DNA from 3 places in the Pectobacterium wasabiae CFBP 3304 genome. Region 2 is predicted to be linked to each of the others. Evidence: riboswitches for the same ligand, from Rfam matches in the RefSeq annotation. Region 2 holds a riboswitch; each other region holds the start of a gene.

Region 1 (10,945 bases), 490 kb from region 2:
AGAAAAATGACTGTTTGCTGCATTCCACAGCAAAACCCCGCTTTATACCTATTTTTGCACAAACTTATCCACAGAAAGCATTCAACTCAAAAATTGACGAGCATCACGCAAACGTTTTCGCTACAATTCACCGCGTTCAAAATCGTCGTGTTTTGGCGAACGCTAACTGAATATTTCTCTTTATTCCGCAATTATTGCTCTAACAAAGACGATATTCACATACCGTTCTTTACTGACTACCCAAATCCAGGGGATAACATCATCATGCAACAACGTCGTCCAATTCGCCGCGCTCTGCTCAGCGTTTCTGACAAAGCAGGTATTGTCGAATTTGCTCAAGCTCTGTCCCACCGTGGCGTTGAGCTCCTTTCTACTGGTGGAACCGCCCGTTTGCTGGCCGATGCTGGCTTAGCGGTGACAGAAGTCTCTGACTACACCGGTTTCCCGGAAATGATGGATGGGCGTGTAAAGACTCTGCACCCGAAAGTACATGGCGGCATTCTGGGACGGCGCGATCAAGATGATGCGATCATGGCGCAGCACGACATCAAACCGATTGATATCGTCGTTGTGAATTTGTATCCGTTCGCTCAGACCGTCGCCCGTGAGAACTGCTCATTAGAAGATGCCGTTGAGAACATCGATATCGGTGGCCCAACGATGGTACGCTCCGCCGCCAAGAACCATAAAGATGTGGCTATCGTGGTCAAGAGCAGCGACTACACCACTATCATTAATGAGATCGACGCCAACGAAGGTTCATTAACCTACAAAACCCGTTTCGATTTAGCCATTAAAGCATTCGAGCACACCGCCGCTTACGACAGTATGATTGCCAACTACTTTGGTGCACTGGTTCCGCCTTATCACGGTGATACCGATAAACCATCTGGCCACTTCCCACGTACGCTGAACCTGAACTACATCAAAAAGCAGGACATGCGCTACGGCGAGAACAGCCATCAGCAAGCTGCCTTCTATATAGAAGAGAATATTCACGAGGCCTCTGTCGCCACCTCTATACAGTTACAAGGCAAAGCGCTGTCTTATAACAACATCGCCGATACCGATGCTGCGCTGGAGTGTGTGAAAGAATTTGCCGAACCAGCCTGCGTCATCGTTAAACACGCGAACCCGTGTGGCGTGGCGATTGGTGGTTCAATTCTTGATGCCTACGAGCGCGCCTACAAAACTGACCCAACATCCGCATTCGGCGGCATTATCGCCTTCAACCGCGAACTGGATGAAGAAACGGCACAGGCCATCATCAGCCGTCAGTTTGTCGAAGTCATTATTGTGCCATCCGCTAGTGATGCCGCATTGAAGGTGACCGCAGCCAAACAAAACGTACGCGTTCTGACCAGTGGTAGCTGGCAGCAACGCATTCCGGCCTTGGACTTCAAACGCGTCAATGGCGGTTTGTTGGTACAGGATCGCGATTTGGGTATGGTCGATGCGTCTCAACTGCGTGTCGTGACCGAACGCCAGCCGAGCGAGCAGGAATTACGCGATGCGCTCTTCTGCTGGAAAGTGGCTAAATTCGTTAAGTCCAATGCGATTGTGTACGCACGCGACAATATGACCATCGGGATAGGTGCGGGTCAGATGAGCCGCGTTTACTCAGCGAAAATCGCTGGTATCAAAGCAGGCGATGAAGGGCTGGAAGTAAAAGGTTCCGCCATGGCCTCTGATGCATTCTTCCCATTCCGTGATGGTATTGATGCTGCCGCAGCCGTTGGCATTACTTGTGTGATCCAACCGGGCGGGTCTATTCGTGATGATGAAGTTATTGCTGCCGCCAACGAACACGGCATTGCGATGATCTTTACCGACATGCGCCACTTCCGTCATTAATTCTGGAGCTGACCGAAATGAACATTTTAGTAATTGGTAATGGCGGACGCGAACACGCGCTGGCTTGGAAAGCGTCACAGTCACCACTGGCGAAACAGGTTTATGTGGCTCCAGGAAACGCGGGCACCGCACTTGAGCCAGCACTGACCAACGCTGATATCTCCGCAACCGATGTTCCAGCGTTAGTCGCCTTTGCTCAGGAAAATCACATCGATTTAACTATCGTTGGCCCAGAAACACCGTTAGTTATCGGTGTTGTGGATGCGTTTCAGAGTGTAGGTCTAAAAATCTTTGGCCCGTCGCAGGCCGCCGCGCAATTAGAAGGCTCTAAAGCCTTTACTAAAGATTTTCTGGCTCGCCATAACATCCCGTCGGCGGAATACCAGAATTTCACCGAAGTGGAACCCGCACTGGCCTATGTACGCAGCAAAGGTGCACCGATCGTCATCAAGGCGGATGGGCTAGCCGCGGGTAAAGGCGTGATCGTCGCGATGACGTTGCCGGAAGCGGAAAACGCCATTCAGGATATGCTGGCAGGTAATGCATTCGGCGATGCTGGACACCGTATCGTGGTGGAAGAGTTCCTCGATGGTGAAGAAGCAAGCTTCATCGTTATGGTGGACGGCAAGAACGTGCTGCCGATGGCAACCAGTCAGGATCATAAACGCGTTGGGGATAAAGATACGGGCCCGAATACCGGTGGTATGGGCGCTTATTCGCCAGCGCCGGTCGTGACCGATGAAATCCACCAGCGTGTGATGGATCAGGTGATTTGGCCGACCGTGAACGGCATGGCAGCCGAGGGAAATACCTACGTTGGTTTCCTGTATGCTGGCCTGATGATTTCTGCCGATGGCCAACCAAAAGTGATCGAGTTCAACTGCCGCTTTGGCGATCCAGAAACACAGCCAATTATGCTACGCCTGCGTTCCGATCTGGTGGAACTGTGTCTGGCAGCCTGCGACGGGACGCTGGATCAAAAAGATTCAGTCTGGGATGAACGTCCCTCTCTGGGCGTGGTATTGGCCGCAGGCGGTTATCCGGCTGACTACAATACGGGCGATGTGATTTCTGGTTTACCGCAGCAGGATGCCGAAGATGGCAAAGTCTTCCATGCTGGCACCAAGCTGAATGGGATTAATGTCGTCACCAACGGCGGGCGAGTACTGTGCGTCACTGCATTGGGTAATACCGTGGCTGAAGCGCAACAACGCGCGTATGAAATAGCAGCAGGTATTCAGTGGCAAGGGGTATTCTGTCGCAAAGACATCGGCTACCGTGCTATCGAGCGCGAGCAAGCCTGATAAACGATGGTCCGATAACGATTATCTGATAAATACTGAAGCCCGGAGAAATCCGGGTTTTTTTTATAGTCAGTTTTATATACCCTAAATAATTCGAGTTTCAGGAAGGCGGCAAGAGAGGGAATCCCGATGAGCTTACTCAAGTAAGTGATTCGGGTGAGTGAACACAGCCAACGCACATGCAACTTGAAATATGACGGGTATAGCTATGGCTGCCACTGGCAGACATCATCTTCCACCACCAGCAATAACTGCGTTCCTTCGGGTGCTTCCAACCACGCTACGTTTAGCGGACGTGTGGCATGCGTTTTTTGCTGCGCGATCCATTCACGCGAGTCGTTGTCAAAATCAGGACGAACGACCGTACCGTCACAAGACTGAACCTGCCCTTCCAGCCATTTCCCTTGCTTTAGTATTACCTTGCCTGCACGTAGTACATCGCTCAATTCCAGCATGCGCTTAGCATCAAACTGGTAGAGCGCGACATCATCATCGGAAACCGATTCACGTCTTTCAGCAAGTTGTCGCTGCATAAAGCTGACGGTTCCCTCTTCGGTAAAACGCAAGCGTATATCTTCTTGTTGCGCACCGAGCTGGTTACGCTGTATCTCGCGTAGCTTATCCTGCTGGAATGTATAGCGAGTCACCACCAGAGCATTACCCTGAAGTGGGTTATACACGGTAGTCAGCGCCGTCGTATTTTGCGCATCATCCTTACGCCAGATACGCACGATGCCACGATCGGCAACATAACCGCTGGAGAAAACGTCCGGCGGTGCAGTGCGGCTACTGCAGGCCACCACTGAAATAAGTACGAGGCCTGCGCCACATAAACGTCGTAAAAGCAAAAGGGGCGAAAACGCCCCTCTGCTTAAACCTTTAACCAGCATGGGCTTATTTAACAGCGTCTTTCAGAGCCTTGCCAGAAACAAACGCTGGCACGTTGGCAGCAGCAATTTTGATTTCTTTACCGGTTTGTGGGTTGCGGCCAGTGCGCTCATTACGATGGTTGACTTTAAACGTACCAAAACCAACTAATTGTACTGCATCACCTTCTTTCAGAGACTCGGTAATTGCCGCCAGAGTTGATTCCAGAGCTGCTTTAGCCTGTGCCTTTGACAGATCAGCTTTGTCCGCAATTACATCAATCAGTTGAGTCTTATTCATAAGTTATCCTTACAGTGTGTTTATCGCTTGCTAAGCATCGAGTGCGACGGATATGCCCTTTCCCGTTTTTGGGTGTAGTAGCACTCTCCTGCATACACGCACCGACAGCCACTTTTTTTACGCCCCCCAAATGTAGACCAGACAGGGTGCGAATGTGAAGCCTAAAGACAGGCCATTTCAGGCCTTAAATCACGTTTTATCGCGTTATTGATGCAAATTTATCCCGATGTTACTACTTCCGGCCTCGCGCAGATCGGAACGGAGCCCTTTGATCAGCTCAATGTCGCGTTCTTCACAGGCCGCCAACAGGCGAAAAATCTCCCATTGGATGTCCCATTCTTCTTCAATCGCAGGTAAAACCTTTAGCTCGTCGTCGGTCATTTCTTTGCCAGCCTGCGTCATTTCCAACATAGCAACGGTACGGATAGACGCTTCGCTGATGGCTATCGCATGCTCCAGTGTTTCACCGCTTAAACGCGAATGAATCAGCTCACCCAATGCGATGCAGGCATCAATAGCCGGATAAACACCGTAAAGATCGTAATCTTCCGCGGCGGGAACCGCTTCTTCCAGCTTTTCCAACTGGTTATCGAAATTGACCTTCGCATCTTTAACAACCAATGTTTCCCATACCAAATCGAGAATACGGCGGTAAACCATCGCGTCTCCGAATTCTGTTTGACGACAAAACTCGTGGTAATTTGGATACATACGTTCACAAAGACATGCCATGAAAGTGACATGTTGCCAGCTCGCCAGCTTTTCCAGACGTAAATGAATGGGGTTACGTAACATTTTTATGCTCATTAACGGCGACGGACGGCAGTGTACCTGAAATCACAGTGACGCCCTATGCCTGAATTCCTAAAGTTTTACAACAATACGCTAGCCGCTTGCAGCCGTTGCCAACGCACAAATGCGGGACGATTCGATGCGACAGCATCAGCCCAGCGGGTCGGCTCCGGTAAACGGTAGCCGCGCATACAACATTGTACCCAGTGCAATGCGCTATCCTGACTGACTCGATGCCCCGTCGCCACAAATAGCGGATTACAGCGCACTTTACTGCGCCATACCCAACCAATTTGCTCACCCTTATCCAACAACGGCTGCTGGCTGCCGACGCTCTCCGCCAACGGCTCAAACCGGCCACAAAGTCGACTTTTCGCCACGCCAATTGTGGGAACGTCAACGAGCAGACCAAAATGGCTGGCAACGCCGAGACGGCGTGGGTGGGTAATCCCATGCCCATCGACAAACAACAGATCCGGCTTTTGCTCAAGCAACGCCCATGCAGCTAACAGACCGGGGCATTCACGAAATGAAAGAAAACCGGGGATATAAGGCATCGTCGTGCTGATACGCGCAATCTTGTATTCTACCAGCTCCAACGAAGGATAGCGCATTACCGCAATCGCCGCGCGAGTTACCGAGCCTTCTTGCTCAAAGCCAACATCCGCACCCGCGATAAACGCGGGCTGCTCAAAAGGTAAATCGTCGTGCCGAATCACATCAGAAGCGCGAGCCAACTGTTCGGCCCGCAGCCGTTGTGTATCAATCACATCACCTCCTGTGAATCATCCGTGATAAGGGCGGGACAACCGATGCACCGCCTCAACAAAAACGCCTGCATGTTCCGGTGGCACGTCCTGATGAATACCGTGTCCCAGATTGAAAACATGCCCATCTCCTTGCCCAAACCCAGCGAGGATCGACGCCACTTCCTGTTCGATCCGTGCCGGATCGGCATACAGCATTGAGGGATCCATATTCCCCTGTAGTGCCACTTTATCGCCTACGCGACGACGCGCATCGGCAATGTCACTTGTCCAGTCCAGTCCCAGCGCGTCACAGCCTGTTTCTGCCATCGCCTCCAGCCACTGTCCTCCACCTTTAGTAAAGAGCGTCACGGGCACACGGCGGCCTTCATTCTCTCGCTGTAAACCATCAACAATCTTATGCATGTAACGCAGGGAGAACTCTTTGTAGTCACGCCCGCTCAATGCGCCGCCCCAGGTATCGAATACCATCACGGCCTGCGCACCCGCGCGAATCTGCGCGTTAAGATAAAGAATGACGCTATCAGCCAGCTTATCCAGCAACAGGTGCAGCGTTTTAGGTTCAGCAAACATCATTTTCTTGATGACGGTAAACGCTTTGCTGCTACCGCCCTCCACCATATAGGTTGCCAGCGTCCACGGGCTACCCGAGAAGCCAATCAGCGGCACTTCCCCGGCAAGATTTTTACGGATCGTCCGCACCGCGTTCATCACATAGCCGAGCTCCTGTTCTGGATCGGGAATCGGCAGCTTAACCACATCGGCATGAGACGTGATGGGAGAGTGAAAGCGCGGACCTTCCCCTGCTTCAAAGTAGAGCCCTAAGCCCATGGCATCAGGGATCGTGAGGATATCGGAGAACAGGATTGCCGCATCCAGCGCATAACGCCGCAAAGGCTGTAACGTGACTTCACACGCCAACTCTGCATTTTTGCACAGTGACATAAAATCCCCCGCCTGCGCACGCGTTGCCTTATATTCTGGTAGATAACGCCCCGCCTGACGCATCATCCACACTGGGGTGACATCAACAGGTTGGCGCAATAACGCCCGCAAATAGCGATCGTTTTTCAGGTCGGTCATGTTCTCTTCCTTTCAGCCTCACGGCGGTTCTACACCAGATAGATGTGATGAAGCGGATGCGTTATAAAACGAACGTGTTATGAAACCAATACGTTAATGGTGCAAATAGTACCACGTCAGCCTTCGTTCTCGTGATAAGCGCGGCACAACACCACCGTATCCTCGATAAGTCGACGAGCTACGGTGCCCAGCGGAGGCAACTGTGGGAGTTGGTCATAGCGGAACCAGCCCGCGTCACGCAACTCTTTCGGGTCGTGCTTGATTTCGCCACCCGCATAATCCGCCATAAACGCCATCATCAGTGAATGAGGAAATGGCCAAGGCTGCGAACTTACGTAACGCAGGTTTTTTATCTGAATTTGGCTCTCTTCCATCACCTCACGCACGACCGTTTGCTCTAGCGTTTCGCCCACTTCTACAAATCCAGCCAGCACGGTGTACATGTTTCCGCGATGCCGATTATGCTGCGCCAGCAAAATTTCCTTGCCACGGCGAATCGCGACAATGATGCAGGGCGCGATCTGCGGATAATAACGTTCTTTGCAGTGACCACATAAGCACGCCAACTCCGTCTTGCTATGTACCATTTCATGGCCACAGTAACCGCAAAAACGATGGGAGCGATAGAACTCGGCCAACTGCACGCCTCGCCCCGCCAGTTGGAATAAGCCCACGTCTTGATCGAGCAATTGGCGAACGGATGCCATACCCGTATCCCGCCCCTGGCATACCAGCCAGGCGGGCTGCCCTTGCCATTCGCCAATCTGGCGAGCCACTTTCCCTTGCAACGACCACTCTATCGCCGTTCCGCACGGCAATTCCCCTTGAGGCAGCCAGATTTGTATTGCATCGCTAACTATCCACCAGCCGGTTTCATCACCTTTTAGCGTCTGTTCCATATCTTTTTATTGCTCCATTGCCACTTCACTGGCATTTTACATTCAGAGTGATTACATAAGTTTTATAACTGGGATTTCAGTTATTTCTTACCGTTCACGGAGTCAACAATGCTAAACCAGCTACAAAGTCTGACTGAATACGTTGGTGGCAATAATGCGTTAATCGACCAATGGCTACAAGCGCGTAAGCAGCTTCTGGTGGCTTACTATCATCTGGTTGGCATCAAGCCGAACAAGGAAGCGCTTTCTCTTTTGGATGAAGAAGCATTGGATCATTTTTGCCAGAATCTGGTGGACTATCTTTCTACCGGCCACTTTCATTTATACGAAAAGATGCTGCATGAAGCAGCGACCCACAGCGAACAGGTATTAGCGCTTTCCACCCAACTCGACCTCGCCCTGCAAAACAATACGCAGCAAATCATGACGTTTTACGATAGCCATCTGGCAGCCGCTATCGATGATGATAACTGTTTCGAATTCCAGCAGGCACTTTCCAGCGTCGGCGAGGCATTGGAAGAGCGTTTTACATTAGAAGACAACATGATCAAGCAGGTTTACGATAACTAGCCGTCATTTGGCGTTATTTAAGAACATCATCACACGCTGCACAGGTAAAAGCGGCACGCTTTGACATCCGCGTTTTGCCGTCATACAGTGTGGGGGTTTTATTGACCCGTTTAACTGACGGGCAAATCTTGTCGGAGTGCCTAGCGTGCTTGTGTTTCGTTTTTACGGAACCTATAAGTGCACAGGCTGAGACCGTTAATTCGGGATCCGCGGAACCTGATCGGGTTAATACCTGCGAAGGGAACAAGAGTAATGCACTTCATTAAGCTCATGGCTGCGTATTCCTATATACCTGCTCTGATGCTCAATATCATTATTACTCCCTCCGGCTCCAGACAAGCAATCTTCCCTTTACGTATTACAGGAACTTGCTATGTCTACAGAACCCTTGTCTATAGAAACAGTGTTGTCAAAATCGGGTCGCCGTGAACAGCGTGCCGCTGCCCAACAGTTTATTGAAACCTTACAGGGAACCGCCTTTCCCAATTCCAAACGCATTTACCTTGCAGGTTCGCGCGGCGACATCGCCGTACCGATGCGGGAAATCCAGCTCAGCCCGACGCTACTCGGTGGTAACAAAGACAATCCCCAATACGAACCCAATGAGGCGATCCCGGTTTACGATACGTCAGGGCCGTATGGCGATCCCGCAGCACAACCCGATGTCCGCGTTGGGTTAGCGAAGCTGCGCGCCAGTTGGATTGCAGAACGTCACGACACCGAGGCGCTATCCGGCGTCAGTTCCGATTTCACCCAGCAGCGTCTGGCGGATGCCGGTCTGGATCATCTGCGTTTTGAGCATTTGCCACGACCACAGCGTGCCAAAGCAGGCAAATGTGTCACTCAACTCCACTATGCGCGGCAGGGGATAATTACCCCGGAAATGGAATTTATCGCCATTCGCGAAAATATGGGACGCGAACGCATTCGTGGTGAAGTACTGCGCCAGCAGCATCCTGGACAAAGTTTCGGTGCTCTCCTGCCGGAAAACATCACGCCGGAGTTTGTCCGTCAGGAAGTCGCCGCCGGGCGTGCCATTATTCCTTCCAACATCAATCACCCAGAATCGGAGCCGATGATTATCGGGCGCAATTTTCTGGTGAAGGTTAACGCCAATATCGGTAACTCCGCCGTGACATCCTCCATCGAAGAAGAGGTGGAAAAGCTGGTCTGGTCTACCCGTTGGGGCGCGGATACGGTGATGGATCTCTCGACCGGCCGCTATATTCACGAAACTCGCGAGTGGATCCTGCGTAACAGCCCCGTGCCAATCGGAACCGTGCCGATCTATCAGGCGCTGGAGAAAGTGAACGGCGTGGCAGAAAACCTGAACTGGGAAATGTTCCGCGATACGCTACTGGAACAAGCGGAACAAGGGGTGGATTATTTCACTATCCATGCCGGTGTGCTGTTGCGCTACGTGCCGATGACGGCCAAACGCCTGACCGGCATCGTTTCACGCGGCGGTTCCATTATGGCGAAATGGTGTCTGTCGCATCACAAAGAGAGCTTCCTGTACGAACACTTCCGTGAAATCTGTGAAATCTGCGCCGCCTATGACGTCGCGCTGTCGCTGGGTGACGGCTTGCGCCCCGGTTCCATTCAGGATGCCAACGACGAAGCCCAGTTCGCCGAACTGCATACGCTGGGTGAACTAACCAAAATTGCCTGGGAATACGACGTACAGGTGATGATCGAAGGCCCCGGCCACGTGCCGATGCAAATGATCCGCCGCAATATGACTGAAGAGCTGGAGCACTGTCACGAAGCGCCGTTCTATACGCTCGGCCCATTAACCACCGATATCGCACCGGGTTACGATCACTTCACCTCCGGCATCGGTGCCGCCATGATCGGCTGGTTCGGCTGCGCGATGCTCTGCTACGTGACGCCGAAGGAACATCTTGGCTTGCCGAACAAAGAAGACGTTAAACAGGGATTGATTACCTATAAGATCGCCGCCCACGCCGCCGATTTGGCGAAAGGCCATCCCGGCGCACAGATCCGTGATAACGCCATGTCGAAAGCGCGTTTCGAATTCCGCTGGGAAGACCAGTTCAATCTGGCGCTCGATCCCCAAACGGCACGTGCCTACCACGATGAAACCCTGCCACAAGAATCCGGTAAAGTCGCCCACTTCTGTTCCATGTGCGGCCCGAAATTCTGCTCGATGAAAATCTCGCAGGAAGTACGCGATTACGCCGCCAAACAGGAAGCCGAAGCCAAACCGATTGAAATCGGCATGGCTGAGATGTCGCAGGAATTCCGCTCTCGCGGCAGCGAGCTTTATCACAGCGCCACCAGCCTGCAAGCCGAGGAAAGCAAATGACGGACTCGACGCCTTTTGCCCCGACGGCACAGCGGCTGGGGCTCTATCCCGTTGTCGATAGCGTGGAGTGGATCGAACGTCTGCTCGGTGTCGGAGTGAAAACGATCCAGCTAAGAATCAAAGATCGGTCCGATGAACAGGCCGAAGCCGATGTGATCCAAGCGATCGCATTAGGTCGTC
Region 2 (10,945 bases):
AGAACGCTGTCCAACCCACGACGATTGAGCAGTTCGGTCATCGGGTCCGAGTGTGCCTCAGAGCGTAACTTACCAATTTTGCGCTGTAATAAATCGATACCCAGTAACATTGCCTGCTTAAGCTGAGAGGCTTCAAAATACCAAGAGTGGATATTTCTGATATCGTCAGAAACGTCTGTCGCATCCATCTTATTGGCACTGCGCGCCAACAGCCAGAGGGGCTGTGCGATGAGTCGGGCAAGTAGCCAGACGCACAAGATAGTAAGCAGCGCTAGCGGGAGCGTATGACGCAGAACGTTCAGCATCAGTCCATCCAATGGTTTCAGCGTGGTGTCCGTTGGACGAAGCGCCACAATCTCCCATTGTGAGGTTGATTCAACGGCGTAACCCGCTAACATTTTTTCACCCAGATAGTTAACCATATGCTGGCTACCATTATCTTCGCGCTGTGTGTCGATCTTCAGATCGTTGGTTTCTACTTTACCAATACGCTCCATATCGCGGTGATACAGCATCTTTCTATTTTTATCGGTGACATAAATATAAGAGCCGTCGCGGTAATAGTGTTTATCTAACAGCGTATTAAGCACGCTGGGTTGCTTGAGATAGATCGATCCGCCGATAAACCCTTTATATCGGCCATCTCGCGTGAAAATCGGCGACGATATCAGCACGATAAGGTTATTGGCGGCAGACATATAGGGCTGACTGATGAGAGGCCGCTTTTCTTTTAACGCGTCGAGCACGCCGTCTGTTGTCAGGTTTCTCCCGATTAATTGGAACGTGTCGGGTGATGTGGCCCTGACAATACCTTTTTCATCGGCAATGACGACAGAGTTGAAGTTGCTGGTCTGTAATCGCAGGCGGTCAGCTTCTTTTAGCAGACTGACTTTGTCATCCATTTGGTAAGCGACGATGTTTGCGCTGTAGGCTAACTGCTGCTGGGATTCTTTAAAGAAAGAATGGGTCATTGCCGCAAGTTTGGCGGCGTAGACGCGGTTGGCTTCAAGTGTGTTATCAATCAGAAGCTCTCGCTGGACGCGATAGCTGGCATAAAAACTGTTTGCCAGCGTCACTAATGCGCTTGCCACTGCTAGTAATAAGATAAGGCGTCGTAGCCCGAAATGATTGAGTAGTTTAAAAAACATAGTGGCAGAGCGGCACAGTGGCAAAAAATGACCGCTATCATAAGTGTTGATGCCCTGCGGTGCAAAAGAATTGACCAGCAATCAGGAGTTGACGGCTTCTGCTATGATCCAGACAATCCTTGTTTTTATAAAATATGGGTAGGTTTTATGGAAGCGTGGCTGGATCATCTGGTTACCCAATCACTCGCGTATTCGCTGATCGCCGTCATGCTGGTTGCCTTTCTGGAATCTCTGGCTCTGGTGGGCTTGCTGTTGCCAGGTACGGTTATGATGGCAACGCTGGGGGCACTGATCGGTAGCGGACAAATGGGGCTGTATCCGGCGTGGGCGGCTGGGATTATCGGCTGCCTGCTAGGGGACTGGATTTCCTATTTTATTGGCGTGCGTTTCAAAGCGCCGCTGCATAACTGGTCTTTCCTGAAAAAGTATCAGGCATTAGTGAATAAAACCGAATATGCCCTGTATCAACACCCAATGCCGACGATATTGATCGGGCGCTTCGTCGGCCCGACGCGGCCGTTAATCCCGATGGTGGCGGGAATGTTGGGGTTGCCTCCGTATAAATTTGCCGTGCCGAATATCATCGGCTGCCTGCTGTGGCCACCGGCCTATTTCTTACCCGGTATTTTGGCTGGGGTGGCGATTGATATTCCCGCAGACACGAACAGCGCCGGTTTTAAGTGGTTATTACTGACAACAGCCGTCGTAGTATGGGTCGCAGGCTGGTTAAACTGGCGCTGGTGGCGTAGCGATAAGCGTAAGCATCCTGATTGGTTTAGCAGAAAGATACCGCTCAGACGCCTGCGTTGGGTCGCTCCAGCGATATCTGTAGCGGCGGTTGCATCGTTGATCGTGCTGATTCAGCACCCGCTGATGCCAGTTTACCGGCACCTGCTATGGCAGGTGCTCAACGGGTAGCCGTTATTCCGGCCGGGGACGTTCCCGGCCCTTGCCAGATTTAACAGTAGAACTCAGCGACCTGCTCGAAAATACGCATTTCTTCACCGTGACGGCGTACCTGTAGAACGTCCTCCAGCTTTTCTACCTGACTGATCATTTGCTGTAGCCGTTGGTCATCTTTAACCAATAGCCAGATTCGGCTTTCTTCACCGTTTGTCAGCGGCATACACAGAATGCCTTCTACGTTAAATGCCCGGCGGGCAAACAGGCCGCAAACGTGTGACATCACGCCGGGATGGTTGCGTACAGAGAGTTCTAGCGTGACCTGATTTGAAGTTGCTTGAGTTGACATAGTCATTAATCTCCGATCATATCGATGTTCGCTGCGCCCGGCGGCACGATGGGGAAAACTTTTTCATTAGCGTCAATGCGTACGTGGATCAGCGCTGGGCCCGGCTGGTTGAGTGCTTCTTTCAACGCGGCCTGTGGGTCGGTTGCGGCGTTCAGATCGCAAGTCGCAAAGCCGAAACCTGCGGCAATCGCGAGGAAATTCGCACTGTAGCGGTAATCTGCGGCGAAGATGCGTTGCTGGAAGAACATATCCTGTTGCTGATGAACCAGACCGAGTGACTGGTTATTCATCAGGACGATTTTTACGTTGAGCCCTTCTTCTGCCGCAGTCGCCATTTCCTGAATGTTCATCATCAGGCTACCATCACCCGAGAAGCACACTACGGTACGCTCCGGTTCGGCCAGTGCCGCACCAATCGCCGCAGGCAAGCCAAAACCCATCGTGCCAAACCCGCCGGATGTCAGCCATTGGCGCGGGCGACGCAGCGGATAAGATTGAGCGACCCACATCTGGTGCTGTCCGACATCGGTCGTAATGATGGCATCATCCGTCAACGCCTGTGCCGTAGCTTGAACCAGACCATAATGGCTTAAGGGATCGTCAACATTCGGCATGTTGAACGGAAATTCCTGTTGCAGCCCGCGGACGGTTGCGTGCCATACATCACGCGATTGGGGGGCAATATGTGGCAGCAGGTGATCCAGCGCCTGCGCGACATCGGCATTGATCGCCACGTGCGGTTGACGGATCTTGCCTAACTCGGCCGGATCGATGTCGATGTGGATGATGCTGGCCTGCGGGCAAAACTGCTCCGCTTTACCAATCGCGCGATCGTCAAAACGTGCACCCAGCACAATTAACAAATCCGCCTGCTGTAAGATCAGATTGGTTGATCGTGCGGCGTGCATGCCGAGCATACCCAGCGACAGAGGATGATCGACAGGCATTGAGCCTAGGGCCATTAGCGTCATGGTGGTTGGCAGGCTGGAACGTTCCGCTAACTGAACGGCCTGTTCGTGTGCGACGCTGCTAATAATTCCCCCGCCCAGATAGAGAACCGGACGCTGCGCTGCGTTAATCATGGCGGCAGCCCGCTCAATGTCCTGCTGCACGATGGCTGGTGGCGTATCGAGAGGAAAGACGCTAGGCAGTTCACTCAGTTCAATGGTCGCGTTCTGAATGTCTTTTGGAATATCGATCCACACCGGGCCAGGGCGACCCGATTGTGCGATGCGAAACGCTTCCGGGATCACGCGCGGCAGTTCGTTGATGTCACGCACCAGATAATTATGCTTGGTGACGGGGATAGAGATGCCGTAGGTGTCGACTTCCTGAAATGCATCGGTGCCGATCATGCTGGAAGGCACTTGACCGGTGATACACACCAGCGGGATTGAATCCAGTTTGGCATCGGCAATGGCAGTAAGCAGGTTGGTTGCTCCCGGACCGCTGGAGGCCATACAAACGGCGGCTTGCCCGCTGGCGCGCGCCATGCCTTGTGCCATAAATCCTGCGCCTTGCTCATGGCGAGCCAAAACGTGGCGAATCGTCTTGCTTTGACCCAGTGCATCATATAACGGCAGAGCTGCGCCACCTGGAATACCCGCTACGGTGGTGATGCCCTGCTGTTCGAGCAATCGAACAATCAACTGAGCGCCTGTATAACGCATGTTTACATCCTTCATCAGGGCCGGTGCGGTGTCGGAGCGGGGAGGGTAGAAACAAGAAACCCCGCTCGGCTGGCGCCGGCGGGGTTTGAGAATCTTCGATTCGGAACCCGTTACGGCGCGCTGCCGACGACGACCACGACCACCACGCGCACGACGACGACCGCGTCAACATGCGCGGTGCTTAGTAGTGCTGAAGTGGAAGAAGAGTAGTGCGTCACGGGAATCCTATTTACGTTATTTACGTTTACGTTATTTGTGTTCGAATAAGTAATGAACCAATTGCCAATTCATATAAGCACAGCAGCATAAAAAGACACAATACCCACAAGGGATAAAAACCGAATATGCCTACAGGATCACAATCTATCGACATTTAATGCTGTTATTACTGCTTTATTTTTCGCCACACAACCAGAGAAGCGTGACTTTTTTCACAATTGGAACAGGGTTTCAATGTTATAAATGATAAAATAATCATTGAGATAGTGGGTGGTGACAGATGGGCATGTCCCGAGCAGTGGGGAGAGGTGTATTAAGCGGTATCTTACTGATGGCAATAGGTATCAGCCAGGCGATCGCCTGCCAGGCAGGCCCTGCCAATGAATGGATGCGCGGTATTGAACAGCAGCGTCAGGCTGATTTGGGTAATGGTTGTTATCTCAACCCGATTATTGCGGGCGATCATCCTGATCCCACCATTATCAAGGATGGCGCTGATTACTACATGACGTTTTCGTCCTTTGACGACATCCCCGGACTGTTAATTTGGCACTCGCGCGATCTGGTGAACTGGCAGCCGCTTGGCCCTGCGATAACGACGCCCGTTGACGCGATCTGGGCACCGGATTTGGTGAAACACGACGGCAAATATTATATCTACTTCACTACAAACCGGATTATCGACGCCAAAGGAACGAAAAAGAAAACGCTGTATGTGATTACCGCCGATGATATTCGCGGCCCATGGACAGCGCCGAAAGATACCGGTCTTAAAAACCCGGCTAGCGACCCCGGCCATGTGGTGGGGGAGGATGGTAAGCGTTACATCTTTATGTCTGGCGGCAACCGCGTGCAGTTAACCGATGACGGGCTGTCGACGGTCGGTGAAATGGAGGTGGTCTATCAGGGGTGGCAGTATCCAGAAGAGTGGGATGTGGAAAGCTTCTCACAGGAAGGGCCGAAGATGCTGCGCCACGGCGATTACTTCTACATGGTGCTGGCGGAAGGCGGCACGGCTGGGCCACCAACCGGACATATGGTGATTGCCGCGCGATCGAAATCGATCAACGGGCCGTGGGAAAATTCACCGCATAACCCGATTATCCGCACGCAGGATCGTTCAGAAAAATGGTGGTCACGCGGCCACGCAACGCTGATCGAAGGACCGGATAAAAATTGGTACATGATGTACCACGGTTATGAAAACGGCTTTATGACGCTGGGACGTCAGGCGATGTTGGAGCCGATCGTCTGGGGGAATGATGGCTGGTTTACCTCTGCTGGATTCGATACTGGCAAACCGATTCGCAAACCCGCAGGGGGCGAAGCGGTGCCTCACGGTATCGGTTGGTCTGATAGTTTTACCGACGAGAAATTTCCAGCCCGCTGGCATTTCTACCGCGCCAATGCGGAAGAACTGAAGCGGGTCACGCTTAAAGACGGTAAGCTACAGTTGAAGGCAAAAGGAACGTCGCCGAAAGACAGCGCGCCGCTGACGATGATCCCCGGCGATCAGGCTTACCAAATTGAAGTCACGGCGAATTTCGCTCCCGGAGCGCAGGCCGGTTTACTGCTGTTCTACAATGCGAAGCTGTACGTCGGGCTGTCGTTTAATCAGGACGGGACGGTGATGCACCGCTATGGGCTGGAAAGAGCGGAGAAGAAACTACCGCACATCACGGGCAATGAGGTGCAAATTCGGATGAAAAACGACCGTCATATCGTGACGTTTTACACCCGAACCTCGGATCAGGAACCGTGGAAGAAGTATCCGGTGCAGATGGAAGTGTCTGGCTACCATCACAACGTCGCGTATGACTTCCTCAGTTTGCGGCCTGCCCTTTACGCGTCGGGCGAAGGCGACGTAACGTTCAGTAACCTGCGCTATCAGGCTTTGCCTTAACTCCTCAATCCGAAGACGGACGCGAAATCCCCAGGATGGCGGCTGCCTCGGCGCTGCCATCCTGTAGCGCCTGAGTCGGCCCATCATAATAAATCTGCCCGTCCACGATCAGCACCGTGCGTTTTGCGATCCGCATGGCATCATCCAGATTGTGGGACACCATCAACAGCGTGAACTGACGCTCCTGACACACGCTTTCAACCAGATCGAGCATCTCCTGGCGCAGCGCGGGATCGAGTGCCGAAAACGGTTCATCCAACAGCAGAATCGGTTGATGACGCACCAGACAGCGTGCCAATGCTGCGCGCTGACGCTGTCCACCGGAAACCTGCGACGGTAGCCGATCCAGAAGATCCGCCAGACCGACCCGATTGGCGATCTGCCGTAGCGTTTCACGCTGTGCGGCACTGAGTCGCAGGCCGGGGTGCAATCCTAGCGCGATGTTCTGCCCAATCGTCAGGTGAGGAAACAGGTTGTTTTCCTGAAACAGGATCGAAACCGGTCGTTTCGCGGGAGGCGTCTCGCGGTGAGATGCGCCGTTAAGCCGTAACTCACCACTATCCGCCATCAGGAAACCGGCAACCAGATTCAGCAGCGTGCTTTTTCCTGCGCCACTGGGGCCGAGGATGGCGATGCGCTCACCCGGTTTGACGTGAAAATCAAAGCGCATAGGTAAGTGCTGATAGAAGTAGGTCAATTTCTCAAGCGCGATCATGACGGCCTGCCAGTTTCTCAATCAGGGTAAATAACATAAAGCACAGCAGCATCAACAGCAGTGCCGTGACTGCGCCATCGGCGCTGCGATAGGAACCAATTTGCTGGTACAAATAGAATGGCAACGTGCGGAATTGCTCATTGCCGAACAGTGCGATGACGCCGAAGTCACCGATTGACAGCACGCAGGAAAAGGCCAACGCCTGAGCTAACGGCTGCTTCAGCGCAGCCAGCTCGATCAGCTTCAGCCGCTGCCAGCCGCGAATATCCAGCGATGTACAGAGCCGGTTATAGCGCTCGGCAACGTCCAGCATGGGATTTTCCAGCACCTTAATGGCATACGGAATTGCCATCAGCGCATTCGTGAACACCACCAGCGCATAGGGGGATTGTGGTAGCCCGATGCTGTTATTCAGCAGCAGGAAAAAGCCGGTTGCCAGCACAATACCGGGCATGGCGAGGATGAGCATGCCGCTCAGATTCATCAACTGCCCGTAGAGTGGCTTCTGGCGTAACTTGAGCTCGCGGCTACTCCAGAGCAGCATCATGGTTAACACCAGACACAACAATCCTGCGCCTAAGGCAATGCGCAGCGAGGTAAACAGCGTTTGCCAGAGCACGGGCTGTTGCAGCACGGTAACCAGCGAGCGATTCACGCCATCGACCACCACGGCTAGCAAAGGGGGAATGACCAGCAGCAACAGTGCGCCGATCAGCAGGCCGTCGGTGAGGCGACTTAAGGTACTATCCTGCAAGTTGCGCCAGGCAAGCTGCTGCGTGCTGCCGACGGGTAGAATGCGTCCCAGCCGCTGGCTCAGCAGCACCAAACCTAGACAGCAAACCATCTGAATTAATGCCAGCAGTGCTGCTCGCGCTGGATCATAATCAAAGCTCAATGCCTGATAGATAGCCAACTCAATCGTCGTCGCCTGCGGGCCACCGCCTAGCGACAGCACCGTGGCAAAGCTGGCAAAGCAGAGCATAAAAATCAGCGCGCCGGTGGGTAAAATCTGCCTGCGCAGGTTGGGCCATTCCAACAGACGGAAATGTTGCCAGCTATTCATACCTAAATTGGCGGCTAGCTGGCGCTGCTCGGTGGCGATGCCCTCTAAGGATTGCAACAGCAGTCGGGTTGCCAGCGGCAGATTGAAGAATACATGTGCCAGCAGGATGCCCTGCAATCCGTAGGGTGAGAACGTGTATTTCAGGTCAAACCAGCCCAACGCAGAGGCCAGCCAGCCTTGGCGGCCATATACGCTGAGTAGGCCAAAAACGGCGACCAGCACGGGCAGTACCAGCGTCATAGCGCACAGGCGCAGCAGCCAACGGTGACCGGGGAAACGCCGCCGATACAGCGCTCTGGCGAGGAAAATCGCGGGAACGGTAGAAAACAGTGCAGAGAGAAACGCCTGCCAGAAGGTAAACCGAATGACATGCCAGAGATAACAGTCATGCCATAGCGTGCGCCACTGACTTTCGGGCGCCTGTAGCCACAGTGCGCCGAAAGCCAGTACGGCAACGGAAATTAACAGCGAGGTGGCCAGTAGTCCCGGCCACAAACGTCCGCCGATCAGTGGCTGACGGCGCGTTGCCATGCCTGAATCCACTGTGTCCTTTGGTCGGCGACTTCTTGTGCGCTGAACTGCATGGCTTTCTCAGGCACGGCAAGCGTCGCGAAGCCCGCAGGCAGTTCGGTTTTCACCGCCGGATACATCCAGTTCGTGGTGGGGATAGCCTGCTGGAAGGTTGGGCTCAGGATGAACTTCATAAAGCGTTTTGCCAGCTCGGGATTTTTGCTGGAAGCCAACTGCCCGGCGATTTCGATTTGCAGATAATGCCCTTCGCTAAAGGTGGCCGCCGCGTAGTTGTCTTTCTTCTCTTCGATGATGTGATAAGCCGGTGATGTGGTATAGCTCAGCACCAGATCCGCTTCCCCTTTCAGGAACAGGCCGTAGGCTTCGCTCCAGCCTTTGGTCACGGTAACGGTTTTTTTCGCCAGCTTCTGCCAGGCTTGTGGCGCATCGTCGCCGTACACTTTCTGCATCCATAGCAGCAGGCCCAACCCCGGCGTGCTGGTGCGTGGATCCTGATAGATCACTTTCCACGGTGCGTTGCTGTCCAGCAGTTCATGCAGGCTTTTCGGCGGGTTCTTCAGCGTGTCTTTGTTATACACAAAAGCAAAATAGCCGTAGTCGTAAGGGATGAACGTCTTATTGCTCCAGCCGCCCGGCACTGTGACGGCGCTGGTGTCCTGACCGTGTGGCGTAAACAGACCGGTTTGCTCCGCAGCCTGCAACAGGTTGTTGTCCAGCCCCAGAATGATATCCGCTTTGCTGTTTTTGCCTTCCATACGCAGACGGTTCAGCAGCGATGCGCCATCCTCCAGCGCGACAAAATTCAGTTCGCACTCGCACTCTTTTTCAAACGCGGTTTTAATGACGGGGCCTGGACCCCATTCGGAAGCGAATGAGTCGTAGGTATAAACGGTAAGCGCGGGCTTGGCGAAAGCGGATGCTGAGAGCAGTAACAGACAAGGCAGGCTGGTTTTCAGCACGATGGCTGAACGGTGTAATAATTGATTTAACACTTTGCACTCCTGAGAATCATAGGGTGGCAAAGGACTTCGAGGCAGCAATAAGCCGCACTCTCAAATCCCTTCGCCGGTATTAACCGGATCAGGTTCGACGGGTATCTTCTCAGCGAAAAATTTTCCGCACCCCGTTGAGAACGACTCATTGTAAAGGGTTAAGTCGGGCAGTGAAAGGTTCTCAGCGTTCCGGCGGCGCGAACCAGGCTTGAATACTCCACAGTACAGGCACAATCTCGCTTAACGTAATGAACTCTGTTGTCCTGTTTGTGGACATTCACCATTTCACTGCCTCCTGCTCGATTAGTGCGGTACACCAGTCGATAAAGGCGCGGATAGCTGGCGAGAGGTGGCGGCTTTGCGGGTAGAGGATGAAAATAGGTTCACGTGGTGCTTCGAGATCAGGAAGCAGCCGGACAAGATGTCCATCAGAGAGTTGCTGGCGTACCATATAACTGGCAATGCGTAGTAGACCCAGACCCGCTACACCCGCGGCGAGATAGGCATCGGTGTCATTTACGCTGATCTGTCCTGCTAGCGGAATCGCTACGGTGTGAGCTTCATCGTGAAACCCCCAACTAATTGAACGAGCTGCCCGGCTGTGGATATAGCCCACTGCGACATGATCTTTGAGCGAGTCCAACGTTGTGGGGTATCCATGTTGTTCGAGATAGCGTGGGGAAGCGCAGATAGTCCAATGGAACGCCCCGAGACGTCGTGCGGCCAGTCGTGATAACGGGGGTTCTCCGGTTCTGATGACACAATCAATACCCTGCTGGACAATATCGACAGTGGCATCACCCAGATGGAAGTCCAACCTTATTCCCGGATGACGCTCACAGAAGTCCGGCAGTGCCGGGATCAGGAAATTTTTGACCAGAGAAGGTGTCGCCCCGATTCTGATCGTTCCCTGTAGTTCCTCCTTTTGCTGTGCCGTTACGCTTTCCGCCGCGTGCACATCCCGCAAGATCGCTTTGCAACTGTCGTAATAGCGCAGGCCAATATCCGTAATACTGAGTGCTCGCGTCGTTCGGTTGAGTAACCGAGCGCCGAGATGTGATTCGAGTTCTTTGATGCTGCGGGTGACGGTGGATGGCAGAACATGCATTGTTTCCGCCGCTTTTTTGAAACTACCCGCATCGACCACTCGGATAAATGTCTCCATGGCCTGAAACCGATCCATACGATGATGTCTCCCCATTTTGCGATGAAACGTGTAAGGCGTACTGCCGTGTTAGCAGCCATATCACCTTATCGTTTGATTTTTTCAAATTATGAAGTGAGCTGGCGGAATCTTATCATCTGCGCATTTTTGTATAACATGACACTCGATCTTTGAATGTCCTTATTCTGACAAGCAGTATCGGACAAAAGGCGTGTTAGCACACTGACTACATGGGGCGTTCACTATTCCCTATGATAGCGATAATTTGAAATTGTGAAGGAGTTAAG
Region 3 (10,945 bases), 540 kb from region 2:
AACGTGCTGAGTTCAATGAACTCAATCCAGAACCTACTTTATTTGTAAGATTTGCTGACTCACAGACAGGACATCTTACTTATATCAACAAGCCTGCTGAGTCGCATGAGTTCGATTATGAAGGTGAGCTAGCGGTTATCATCGGTAAAACATGCTTCCATGTTTCTGAAGATGATGCACTTAATTTCATTGCTGGATATAGTTGCTACATGGATGGTTCAGCCCGTGATTGGCAACATACCTGGTATACTGCGGGCAAGAACTGGCCTAAAACTGGCGGGTTTGGTCCTTATCTGACGTCGAAGGATGAAATTCACGATCCGCATAACCTTTCAATCCGCACCTTCCTGAATGCCACAGAAGTGCAGAATGATAATACGAAGAATATGATTCATAAGATACCTTATCTTATTGCATATATTAGCACTTTTACCCAACTTAGTCCTGGGGATGTAATTATAACGGGTTCCCCAGGCGGAGTCGGTAAAAAAAGAACACCACCTCTTTTTTTGAAAGAGGGTGACTGTATTGAAGTAGAGATTGAAGGTTTAGGACGTCTGCGTAATCATATTCGCGAAACAATAATAGCTTAATAAATATAAATACTAAAAATAACACTTATCTCATTTGGGATAAGTGTGTACCCTACGTGTTATACAGGTGAATATAATGAATAATATTCAAGAAGAGATTTTGTCTAAATGTGATGATGCATCTGGACTAACTAATTCAAAAAAATTCTTTTTTTCTAAAGAAATTTGTTCCATACCTGCTCTGTTTTTTTTAGTTATGTGTATTATTATCGGTGCGGCTGCATTTTTTGGCACGTTACCAAAAAATATGATTGGTGGTCTTGCAATTATAATGTCTCTGGGGTTTATTCTTTCAACTGTAGGGAAAAATATCCCAATTATAAAGGATATTGGTGGCCCGGCAATTTTCTGCCTGATGATTCCATCGATTCTGGTTTTTTACCATTATATTCCTAAGAACGTGCTGGATTCTGTGCATGTTCTTATGAAAGATGCCAACTTCCTGTATTTTGTCATTGCTACCCTTGTCGTTGGCAGTATTCTCGGAATGCATCGTGTTATTCTGGTACAGGGTATGATCAGAATGTTTGTACCGCTGGTTGTCGGTACTGTAACTGCGGTAGGCGTTGGCCTGATGGTTGGAGAGTTGGTTGGTTACAGTATGTACCATACCTTCTTCTATATTATCGTTCCGATAATTGGTGGCGGTATCGGTGAGGGGATCTTACCTCTTTCTCTGGCTTACTCTTCCATCCTTGGCACCACGCCGGATATCTACGTTGCTCAACTGGTTCCTGCCGCAGTCATCGGTAATATTTTTGCCATTGTTTGTGCTGGCTTCCTGGCAAAATTAGGTAGCGTCAAACCTACGTTAAGTGGTGACGGGATGCTCATCCGTACTGCTGAAGATAATGCGATTTTCAACAACCTTGGCTCGGAAGGGAATGGCAACACAGATTTCCCATTAATGGGCGCTGGTTTGCTGGTAATTTGTTGTTTCTTTATTGTGGGTGGACTGCTTGAAAAAATCCTACACATCCCCGGACCGGTACTGATGATTGTCCTTGCCGTTATCTGCAAATATATTGATATCATTCCTCACCGTATGATTGATGGCTCAAAATCTTGCTATAAGCTCATTTCAACGTCCCTCATCTGGCCTACGATGATCGGCCTTGGAATGCTCTATGTACCACTGGAAAGCGTTGTTGCGGTATTCTCATTAGGTTATGTGGCTGTGTGTGGTTCAGTTGTGCTCTCAATGGCGATGGTGAGTTTCTTTATGGCGAAATACCTCAACATGTATCCGGTTGAAGCCTCGATAGTGACAACTTGCCATAGTGGGTTAGGTGGCACTGGTGATGTGGCCATTCTGTCTGCTTCGAACCGTATGGGACTTATGCCATTTGCTCAGATTTCCACGCGTATTGGTGGCGCTTTTACCGTAATACTTGCAACGATGTTATTAGCCGCATTTTCCTGATATTTGTATAAATAAACAGCTACTCTTGTGGCTGTTTATAGTTTTATGTCTCTGAAATACTCTTCAAGGAACTCAACACATCTCTTGGTCTTCAACGAGTCGTCTAATTTGGTGGGGTAAACGGCCCAGACAGATGCTTGCTCATAATAATCAGGAAGAATATGAATAAGCTGTTTGTTTTCAATGTATTTTCTGGCATCCCACTGACTTCTGTATGCTATGCCGTGGCCAGCCAGAGCCCACTGCATAATTATCTCACCATTGTTGGATGATAGATCCCCATTAACACGTACAGTTTGCAGGTTTATCCCATTGTAAAGCCGCCACAGCCCAAATGTCTGGCCTTTTTCCTGCAAAAACAGACAACTATGATTAGCCAGTTCCTCAGGAATGGTTGGCATATCTTTGTCTGCAAAATAATCAGGTGAGGCACAGAGTATCCTTTTATTATCTGCAATTTTTTTCGCATAATATCTATCGTTAAAATTCTCTCCAACCATGATTTCCAGATCAATGCCTTCCTTTATTAGATCAAGCTTTGTATCTGTTAGCGTCAATTTTATTTTTAAGTGTGGGTTATTTTTTGAAAAAGAGGAAAAAGGTTGAGCCAGATGATTCTTTCCGAATCCAAATGAACTTGAAATATGAAGATTACCCATTACGTCATTTCTGACATCCTGGATTTGCTCGATAGAATTTCTTGCACTTCTTATTAATTCTTCAGCTTGAACTCTGGCTACTTCACCTGCGCTTGTAAGCCTTATTTCACGAGTATTACGATGAAATAACTTTACCCCCAAAACACTTTCAAGAATGTTAATTCTTTTCGTGATATATGCATTCGAAAGACCCAGTTCGACAGCGGCAGCGGAAAAATTACTGGTTCTGACCACGGTCAAAAAAACGTTAAAATCTTCGATCTGAGGCCATTTGTTTTTCATTATCGTCATACAATCCAACAATATATAATTCTTAAATTATATCGCATTATATCAATACGTAAAACTGCTGAACTGCGCGATCCGTATCTTGCTAAATAACGTCCCACATTACCGTTTCACTTTAGGCAAATTGTATTGATTACCGGATCAATCTCAGCGTCGACCATTCTATCCCTGATCCTCAGTATGGGTTTGATAAATCAGTCTAAAGGGGGATGGCGTTTTTCTCTATGTCACAACGGACTGTAGTTTCTCATTTTTTATCGGTGGTGGAACGAGACGAACTGGCGCTTGCTTTACGGGGGGCACTTACTTATGCTGCAAAGCGTAAACACATGACTCGGGGTGCCCTTCTTTGTGAAGGCTGAGAAATACCCGTACCACCTGATCTGGATAATGCCAGCGTAGGGAAGTCACGGTATGCCCCACCGGTTGCCGCCTTCTTCCACGCCGGTTGGGAGACCTATGAGCACGCAACCCGCCGACTTTTCTGCCGCTCAGGCAGCAACCTCACTCACTCAATTTCGTTCTGCTTCACCGCTGGTACACTGTTTGACCAACGATGTAGTGCAATCTTTTACTGCTAATGTGTTGTTGGCGTTGAATGCATCGCCCGCCATGGTGGTCGATCCCGATGAAGCCGCGCAGTTCAGCGTGATGGCGGATGCGCTGCTGATTAATGTTGGTACGTTGGAACGCACGCGTGCCGAGGCGATGCGGGCAGCCGTAAGCAGCGCGTATCAGGCGGGAACACCGTGGGTGCTCGATCCGGTTGCCGTAGGCGGTTTGACCTTCCGTACTGAATTTTGCCGGGAATTGCTGGCATCGAAACCAGCGGCTATCCGCGGCAATGCGTCTGAAATCATGGCGCTTTCTGGGTTAGCCGCACAGGGGAGGGGCGTGGATAGCGCCGATGATTCCCTTGCCGCGTTACCCGCTGCGCGCGAACTGGCTCGGCAGGTGGGGACGATTGTTGCCGTGACCGGCGCGGTGGATTATGTCACGGACGGTGAGCGCGATATGGCGGTAGCCGGCGGCGATAGCATGATGACACGCGTGGTCGGTACAGGCTGTGCGCTGTCGGCGGTGGTCGCGGGATTTGCTTCTCTGGAAGGTGATCGCTTATCCCATGTGGCGGCGGCGTGCTATGTCATGGCGTTAGCGGGGCAGCAGGCGGCCTTGGCGTCGCAAGGTACGGGGAGTTTTATTCCCAACTTCCTCGATCGACTCTATACCCTGCATGCGGAGGATCTGGCATGAAGCGTATCAATGCCTTGACGATTGCTGGCACCGATCCGAGTGGTGGTGCGGGGATTCAGGCGGATTTAAAAGCGTTTTCTGCATTGGGCGCTTATGGCACGTCGGTCATTACCGCGCTAGTGGCGCAAAATACGCTCGGCGTGCAGTCCGTCTACCGAATTGAGCCGGATTTTGTCGCGGCACAGTTAGATTCCGTGTTGAGCGATGTGCGCATCGACAGTGCCAAGATTGGGATGTTGGCGCAGACCGATATTGTCGAAACCGTTGCCGAGCGCTTGCGCTATTACTCGGTCCCTTTCGTGGTGTTGGATACCGTGATGCTAGCGAAAAGTGGCGATCCGCTACTCGCGCCGGAGGCGGTGGAGTCGATCCGCCGTGAGCTGTTGCCGCTGGTTTCCCTGATTACGCCCAACCTGCCAGAAGCCGCCGCATTGCTGAATACGTCACCTGCCACCAATGAACGGGACATGCGTGAACAGGGGGAAGCACTGCTGGCGATGGGCTGTCAGGCGGTGTTAATGAAAGGCGGTCACCTCAGTGAAGCGGAAAGTCCAGACTGGCTGTTCAGCCGACAGGCCGACCCACAGCGCTTTAGCTCGGCGCGCGTGGATACGCGTCACACGCACGGCACGGGCTGCACGTTGTCTGCCGCGCTGGCTGCGCTGCGACCGCGTCACGATAGCTGGAGCGAGACAGTTAAGGTAGCGAAGGACTATTTACAGCAGGCGTTACAGCAGGCCGACACACTGGAGGTCGGGCACGGAATCGGTCCCGTTCATCATTTCCATCGCTGGTGGTAAACATTGCATACCCTAAATAATTCGAGTGGCGTGACAAAACGTTAGCGTTTTGAACAACGCTCTGCGTTGACCCTTTAGGGCAAGGCCCATTTATGGCCTTGTAACGCGGCAATCGCGCGACAAATTGGTTTTAAACCGATTTGAACAGCGCTAGCGCTGGCCCGAAGGGGGAACCTCATTTATGAGGTTCATTAATCCCCAGGAGCTTACTCAAGTAAGTGACCGGGGTGAGTAAGTGAAGCCAACGCACACGCCGCTTGAAGTATGATGGGTATAAGTAAATCGACTTGTACTTTGCGTGACATCTTTGTCAGTAATTTCAAACTAAATTAAGTGTATTTCGGCGTGACAGTGCAGGGGCATCCGGTTACTTTGCTGTGAAATCTTGGTGTTAATGTGAAATAGGGTGTGGGGATAACATATGGCAGGTTCTGCTCGCAGTGCAATGGCTGCCAAGGCGCTTCAGACGATACTCAATATCGGCCTGCTGGCGCTGGCGACCATTCTGGTGATTTTTTTAGTCAAAGAAACGTTTCATCTGGCGAAGGTGCTGCTGATCTCCAGCGAGAAAGATTCCTCCTATCAGTTGATAGAGGGCATTGTGATTTATTTTCTCTATTTTGAGTTTATTGCTCTAATCGTGAAGTATTTCCAGTCCGGCTATCACTTCCCACTGCGCTATTTTATCTACATCGGCATCACGGCCATCATTCGCCTGATTATTGTCGATCACAAAAGCCCATCGGATACGCTGGTGTATTCAGCGGCGATCCTGCTGCTGGTGGTGACGTTATACCTGGCAAACAGTAATCGCCTGAAGCGGGAATAATCAAAACGCGTCGTTATTCCAACAGCGAGCACTGAGGCGGCAGTCGGCAGTAGATCGCTGCGGGAAGCACCTCGATGCGGAAGCGTTTGGCAGTAAGTGGCTCGCCGTCCAGATTAAACGTCATATCGTCTGGTGCGGTGATCTCCAACCAGGGCAGGGTAGCGGAAATCATGTTCTGGTTTTCGCTGCCGGTAAACCAGGCCTGAAGCATATTGGGCAGTAGCTCGGTTGCTGACAGCACGCTCAGTTCCAGCAGCCCATCGTTAACCAGCGCCTCCGGGCAAAGCTGCTGCCCGCCGCCTGCCTGACGGCCATTCCCCACCGCGATAACCAGCGTATCGCCTTCCCAGTGAAAATCCGGCCCGCGAATCTCACAGCGTTCGGCTTGCAGCATGTCCATGCGAAAGAGCGCGTGTAGTACGTAAGAGGCGCTCCCCAGCGCGGCCTTCATCTTGGCGGGGGTTTCCGTCGTGATGCGTGTGGCGAACCCGCCCGTTGCCATGTTGATGAAGTAGTGGCTGTCGTTGACTTTGGCGATATCAATCGCGGTAGCGCGGCCTTTGATCGCCAGCGTCATCGCATTGTGCATCTCCATCGGAATCTGACAACTGGTGGCAAAATCGTTGGCCGTGCCCAGTGGCACTATCCCCAGACACGGACGAACCGCTTCCGGTTGCATGGCTAGTGCTGTGGCGACTTCATTGACGGTGCCATCGCCTCCGGCGGCGATCACATTATCGACGTTGAGCTGGATTGCCTCTTCCACGTAGCGCTTCACATCACCGTATTCCCAGGTGACGCGGACATGCAGCGTATAGCCGTCCTTGCGTAGCTCACCGATGGCTTCGCGAAGTTCTTCATTACCCGCGCTTTTCCCATTCAAAATCAGCAGTGTGATTGGATTTTTTTCCATGGCGTCTTTCTCTGGCTGCGATGTTGCCGTTAATACAGAAACGTTGCAGTTAATCATAGTCATTAAATCGGGAGGTAGACATCAGAAGAATCGGTGAATATACCCGTCATACTTCAAGTTGCATGTGCGTTGGCTGCGTTCAGTCACCCGAATCACTTACCTGAGTAAGCTCATCGGGATTCCCTCTCTTGCCGCCTTCCTGAAACTCGAATTATTTAGGGTATATTTGAGGTGGGAAATACGTGATCGAGAGAAAAAGAAAAGCCAGCTCAAGGGAGATTGAGCTGGCCAAGGAGGTGGTTCCTAGTAGTATCACTACGCTTATTTTTCGTTCTATGTTTTCTCAGCGACGCAATATTAACCACAAGGCTAGCGAATTGATGTGATCTGTTTCTAATATTCGTTAAAAACCCTGAGCTTTGTAACGATACCTGATGACTTTCTATGCTACTTGCGGCTATGAACGGGAAGGTGGCGGGAAGCGCCGCCGGATGATTGGGGCATCCGGCGGTCTTACTGATTATTCTGCGTTAGGGTTACGCGTGGTGGTGCCTGGCAGATTGCGCAGCAGTAGCGCGTAATCCAGCGAGACGTCATCCGGTACTGGCAGATAAACGATATGGCCGTTACCCGGCGCAACCTCGGTCGGCTGGCCTTTGGTATTTTGCATGGCTTCGATGGTGAACTGAATATTGCCGTTTGGCGTCATCATTTCTACGCTGTCGCCGCAGGAAAATTTGTTCTTCACCTCGACTTCCGCCAGCCCATCGCGGCGCACGCCAGTGAATTCACCGACAAACTGCTGACGATCGGAAACGGAATAGCCGTAGTCGTAATTCTGGTAATCTTCATGCACGTGACGGCGCAGGAAGCCTTCGGTATAGCCACGGTGCGCCAGACCTTCCAGCGTTTCCAGCAGTGTCGGGTCGAACGGCTTGCCCGCGACGGCATCGTCGATGGCGCGGCGATACACCTGTGCGGTACGAGCGCAATAATAGAATGACTTGGTGCGTCCTTCGATTTTCAGCGAATGAACCTGCATCTGCGTCAGGCGTTCAACGTGCTGGATCGCACGCAGATCGCGGGAGTTCATGATGTAAGTGCCGTGCTCGTCTTCAAATGCGCTCATGTACTCGCCGGGGCGCATATTTTCTTCCAGCATAAAGACTTTATCGGTCGGTTCGCCGATGCCCAGTGCGGGCTCAACATTTTTCACCGCGATAGGTTCGTGCTGATGAACGATGTTCCCGACCTCGTCCTCTTTGCCTTCCTGAACCTTATATTCCCAACGGCAGGCGTTGGTGCAGGTGCCTTGATTCGGGTCGCGTTTGTTGATGTAACCGGACAGCAGGCAACGGCCGGAATAGGCCATGCACAGCGCACCGTGCACGAAGATCTCCAGTTCCATATCCGGGACGTTCTGGCGGATTTCTGCAATCTCTTCCAGTGACAGCTCGCGCGACAGAATCACACGCGTCAGCCCCATCTGCTGCCAGAATTTCACCGTGGCCCAGTTAACCGCGTTGGCCTGAACAGAAAGGTGGATATCAATTTGTGGGAAGTTTTCACGCACCAGCATGATCAAACCTGGATCGGACATGATCAGCGCATCCGGCCCCATTTCAATCACGGGTTGCAGATCGCGCAGGAAGGTTTTCAGCTTGGCGTTGTGTGGCGCGATGTTAACGACCACGTAGAATTTTTTGCCCAGCTCATGCGCTTCATTAATGGCTTGCGCCAGCGTCTGATGGTTGAATTCGTTATTGCGCACGCGCAGGCTGTAGCGAGGTTGACCGGCATAAATCGCGTCTGCGCCATAGGCAAAGGCGTAGCGCATATTTTTCAGCGTACCGGCCGGAGAAAGCAGTTCCGGTTTAAACATGGTATCTCTCGATTCTGATCACAAGTCAGGCTGCTCCACGGTGGGAACAGTAAAGGCGGAGGATTCTAGCGCTAATGGGGGGAAATTGCAGTAGACGACACACGAAAAGTGGGTCTATTGTTTGACGTAAATCAATTTTTTTGACCTAAATAAAGAGTGGCCCGCCATAGATAGAGCAGGCCAGATCTTGCCGTATTAACGCGTGGAGATACGCGATGTGCCAAGCGTATTCCGATTGTGAGGCTGGTATAAATCGACCTGTGGGCCAACCGGCACAATCTGTGTCGGGTTCAGCCAGGCAATACCGTAATAACCGGCTTTGATATGGTCGATATTGACCGTTTCCGCAATGCCTGACCACTGATACAGTTCGCGCAGGTAATTTGATAAGTGCGGATAGTCGGCAATGCGTTTTAGATTGCATTTGAACGCACCGTGGTAGGCCACGTCAAAACGTATCAGCGTGACAAACAGACGCCAGTCGGCTTCGGTCAGCGTATCACCCAGTATGTAACGATGGTTGCTCAGACGAGCGTCCAGGTCATCCAGCGTAGCGAAGAGTGTGGTGACCGCATCGTTATAGTGTTCCTGCGTTTTAGCGAACCCGGTTTTATACACGCCGTTATTGACGTTGTGGTACACGGTTTCGTTCCAGCGGTCGATCTCGCTGTGCAGTTCCGATGGGTAGAAATCGAGGTAGTTGCCTGTCAGATCGTTAAACTCATTGTTCAGCATGCGGATGATATCTGCTGATTCATTGTTTACGATACGGCCTTCCACCCGATCCCATAGAACAGGAACCGAGACCTTTCCGGTATAGTTCGGTACGCTGGCGGTGTACAACTGGTGCAGATAGTGAATCTCGCCTACGTGTTCGCCAGCATCCTGTGGAGCGTCAAATTCCCACCCGTTATCGGCAATACGTGGTTTGGCAATTGAGAGGGGGATAACGTTCTCCAACCCTTTCAACTTGCGGAAAATCAGCGTGCGTGACGCCCATGGGCAGAGATAGGAAACAAAAAGCTGGTAACGCCCAGCTTCTGGCACCAGTTCGGTTTGCCGAAATTTGGTTTCTTCGCGGTGGAATGCGCCGTTCTTGATTTCTTCCACTGCGACATCGCCGTTAACCCATTTGCCATCAACTAAGCCTGACATATTTTTTCCCCTGTCTATTGTTTTCAAGCCCCATTCTTTTGAAAAACAACTGCTTCGAAGATCGGTTATTTTGAAGATCAATTGTTTTCAAAATCAATGACGTTAAAAAATCAATGGTGTTGCAGGTGACCTGTGCCCGCATTTGATGCGGATGGAGACCTGTCATTATTGTAGGCTTGAAATGGTAACAGCCGTGGGAAAAGAAAAAATGACAAAATTTTCATTAAGTCGGACAGTATTTTTGACTGGCATGGGAGGGTGGCGGATAGCGCTCAGCCGCCAGCAGGCCGTAGGGCGCAGAATCGGAAACCTCGCCGTCCGCGATCCAACGCTGCTTTAACCGTTCTTCGAGATGGAAAACGCAGAGGTTATACCTCATTGCAGGAGGCGGCTTCCCAGCGATAGCCGATGCCATACACCGTGCGGATGAATGAGGTCTCTTCATCCAACTGTTCCAGCTTGCGGCGCAGGTTTTTGATGTGGCTATCGATGGTGCGATCGGTCACGACGCGATAATCATCGTAAAGCTTATCCAGCAGCGCCTCGCGTGAAAACACCTTGCCTGGTTCGCTGGAGAGCGTCTTGAGCAGGCGAAACTCTGCTGGCGTGAGATCGAGATTCTGCCCCAGATAGCTGGCCTGAAAGCCACTCTTATCAATTAATAAGGCCGTTTCAGTTTTCTCTGCGGCTTTCACGCCGTCGTTTTGCCAGCCACAGCGGCGCAGCAGCGTTCTGACGCGCACCACCACTTCACGCGGGCTGAAAGGTTTACAAATATAGTCATCAGCCCCAATTTCCAGCCCCAGCAGGCGATCGATCTCTTCGCTGCGCGCGGTGACCATGATAATCGGCACGTTGGAAAACTGGCGTATGGTGCGGCAGAGGGTCAGGCCGTCACAACCCGGTAACATCAAATCCAGCAAAATGAGTGAAGGGGAATGCTGCCGCACCCACTCGACGACATCATTGCCGTTGGGCAACCAGTGCGTGGCATAGTCTGCGGCCTGAAGGTAATCCACCAGCAGTTGCCCCAATTTGGGCTCATCTTCGACGATCAAAATGGGTGATGCCATAGCGAAATCGGATGCGGTTGTCATAGCTCTGCTTAGTTTCGGTTTCAGGAATAGCAATTAATCAGGTACGTGCGAT

The links. A riboswitch is a leader RNA that binds a small molecule or an ion and turns the genes downstream of it on or off. The one in region 2 is predicted to bind thiamine pyrophosphate.
Region 1: it holds a riboswitch for thiamine pyrophosphate, as region 2 does, so the genes downstream of both, thiC (phosphomethylpyrimidine synthase ThiC) here and thiB (thiamine ABC transporter substrate binding subunit) in region 2, are expected to answer to the same signal.
Region 3: it holds a riboswitch for thiamine pyrophosphate, as region 2 does, so the genes downstream of both, thiM (hydroxyethylthiazole kinase) here and thiB (thiamine ABC transporter substrate binding subunit) in region 2, are expected to answer to the same signal.

Annotation. Positions count from the first base shown of each region.
Region 1 covers NZ_CP015750.1:1,405,242-1,416,186, forward strand. Annotated here, with positions in the region: gene purH (bifunctional phosphoribosylaminoimidazolecarboxamide formyltransferase/IMP cyclohydrolase) at 265-1,854, shown strand; gene purD (phosphoribosylamine--glycine ligase) at 1,872-3,158, shown strand; gene A7983_RS06335 (DUF1481 domain-containing protein) at 3,365-4,048, opposite strand; gene hupA (nucleoid-associated protein HU-alpha) at 4,053-4,325, opposite strand; gene A7983_RS06345 (YjaG family protein) at 4,530-5,120, opposite strand; gene nfi (deoxyribonuclease V) at 5,198-5,887, opposite strand; gene hemE (uroporphyrinogen decarboxylase) at 5,903-6,967, opposite strand; gene nudC (NAD(+) diphosphatase) at 7,084-7,866, opposite strand; gene A7983_RS06365 (Rsd/AlgQ family anti-sigma factor) at 7,975-8,436, shown strand; TPP riboswitch at 8,559-8,696, shown strand; gene thiC (phosphomethylpyrimidine synthase ThiC) at 8,810-10,765, shown strand; gene thiE (thiamine phosphate synthase) at 10,762-10,945, shown strand, end outside.
Region 2 covers NZ_CP015750.1:913,599-924,543, reverse strand. Annotated here, with positions in the region: gene A7983_RS04095 (sensor domain-containing diguanylate cyclase) at 1-1,148, opposite strand, end outside; gene A7983_RS04090 (DedA family protein) at 1,296-2,066, shown strand; gene ilvN (acetolactate synthase small subunit) at 2,107-2,400, opposite strand; gene ilvB (acetolactate synthase large subunit) at 2,406-4,070, opposite strand; gene A7983_RS24785 (ilvB operon leader peptide IvbL) at 4,181-4,288, opposite strand; gene A7983_RS04075 (family 43 glycosylhydrolase) at 4,570-6,192, shown strand; gene thiQ (thiamine ABC transporter ATP-binding protein ThiQ) at 6,197-6,907, opposite strand; gene thiP (thiamine/thiamine pyrophosphate ABC transporter permease ThiP) at 6,894-8,501, opposite strand; gene thiB (thiamine ABC transporter substrate binding subunit) at 8,477-9,460, opposite strand; TPP riboswitch at 9,541-9,637, opposite strand; gene A7983_RS04055 (LysR family transcriptional regulator) at 9,771-10,676, opposite strand.
Region 3 covers NZ_CP015750.1:372,744-383,688, reverse strand. Annotated here, with positions in the region: gene A7983_RS01785 (fumarylacetoacetate hydrolase family protein) at 1-593, shown strand, start outside; gene A7983_RS01780 (2-hydroxycarboxylate transporter family protein) at 670-2,016, shown strand; gene A7983_RS01775 (LysR family transcriptional regulator) at 2,052-2,957, opposite strand; TPP riboswitch at 3,289-3,385, shown strand; gene thiM (hydroxyethylthiazole kinase) at 3,423-4,217, shown strand; gene thiD (bifunctional hydroxymethylpyrimidine kinase/phosphomethylpyrimidine kinase) at 4,214-5,017, shown strand; gene psiE (phosphate-starvation-inducible protein PsiE) at 5,439-5,846, shown strand; gene yegS (lipid kinase YegS) at 5,860-6,759, opposite strand; gene trhP (prephenate-dependent tRNA uridine(34) hydroxylase TrhP) at 7,280-8,641, opposite strand; gene A7983_RS01745 (glutathione S-transferase family protein) at 8,837-9,796, opposite strand; gene baeR (envelope stress response regulator BaeR) at 10,165-10,893, opposite strand; gene baeS (envelope stress sensor histidine kinase BaeS) at 10,927-10,945, opposite strand, start outside.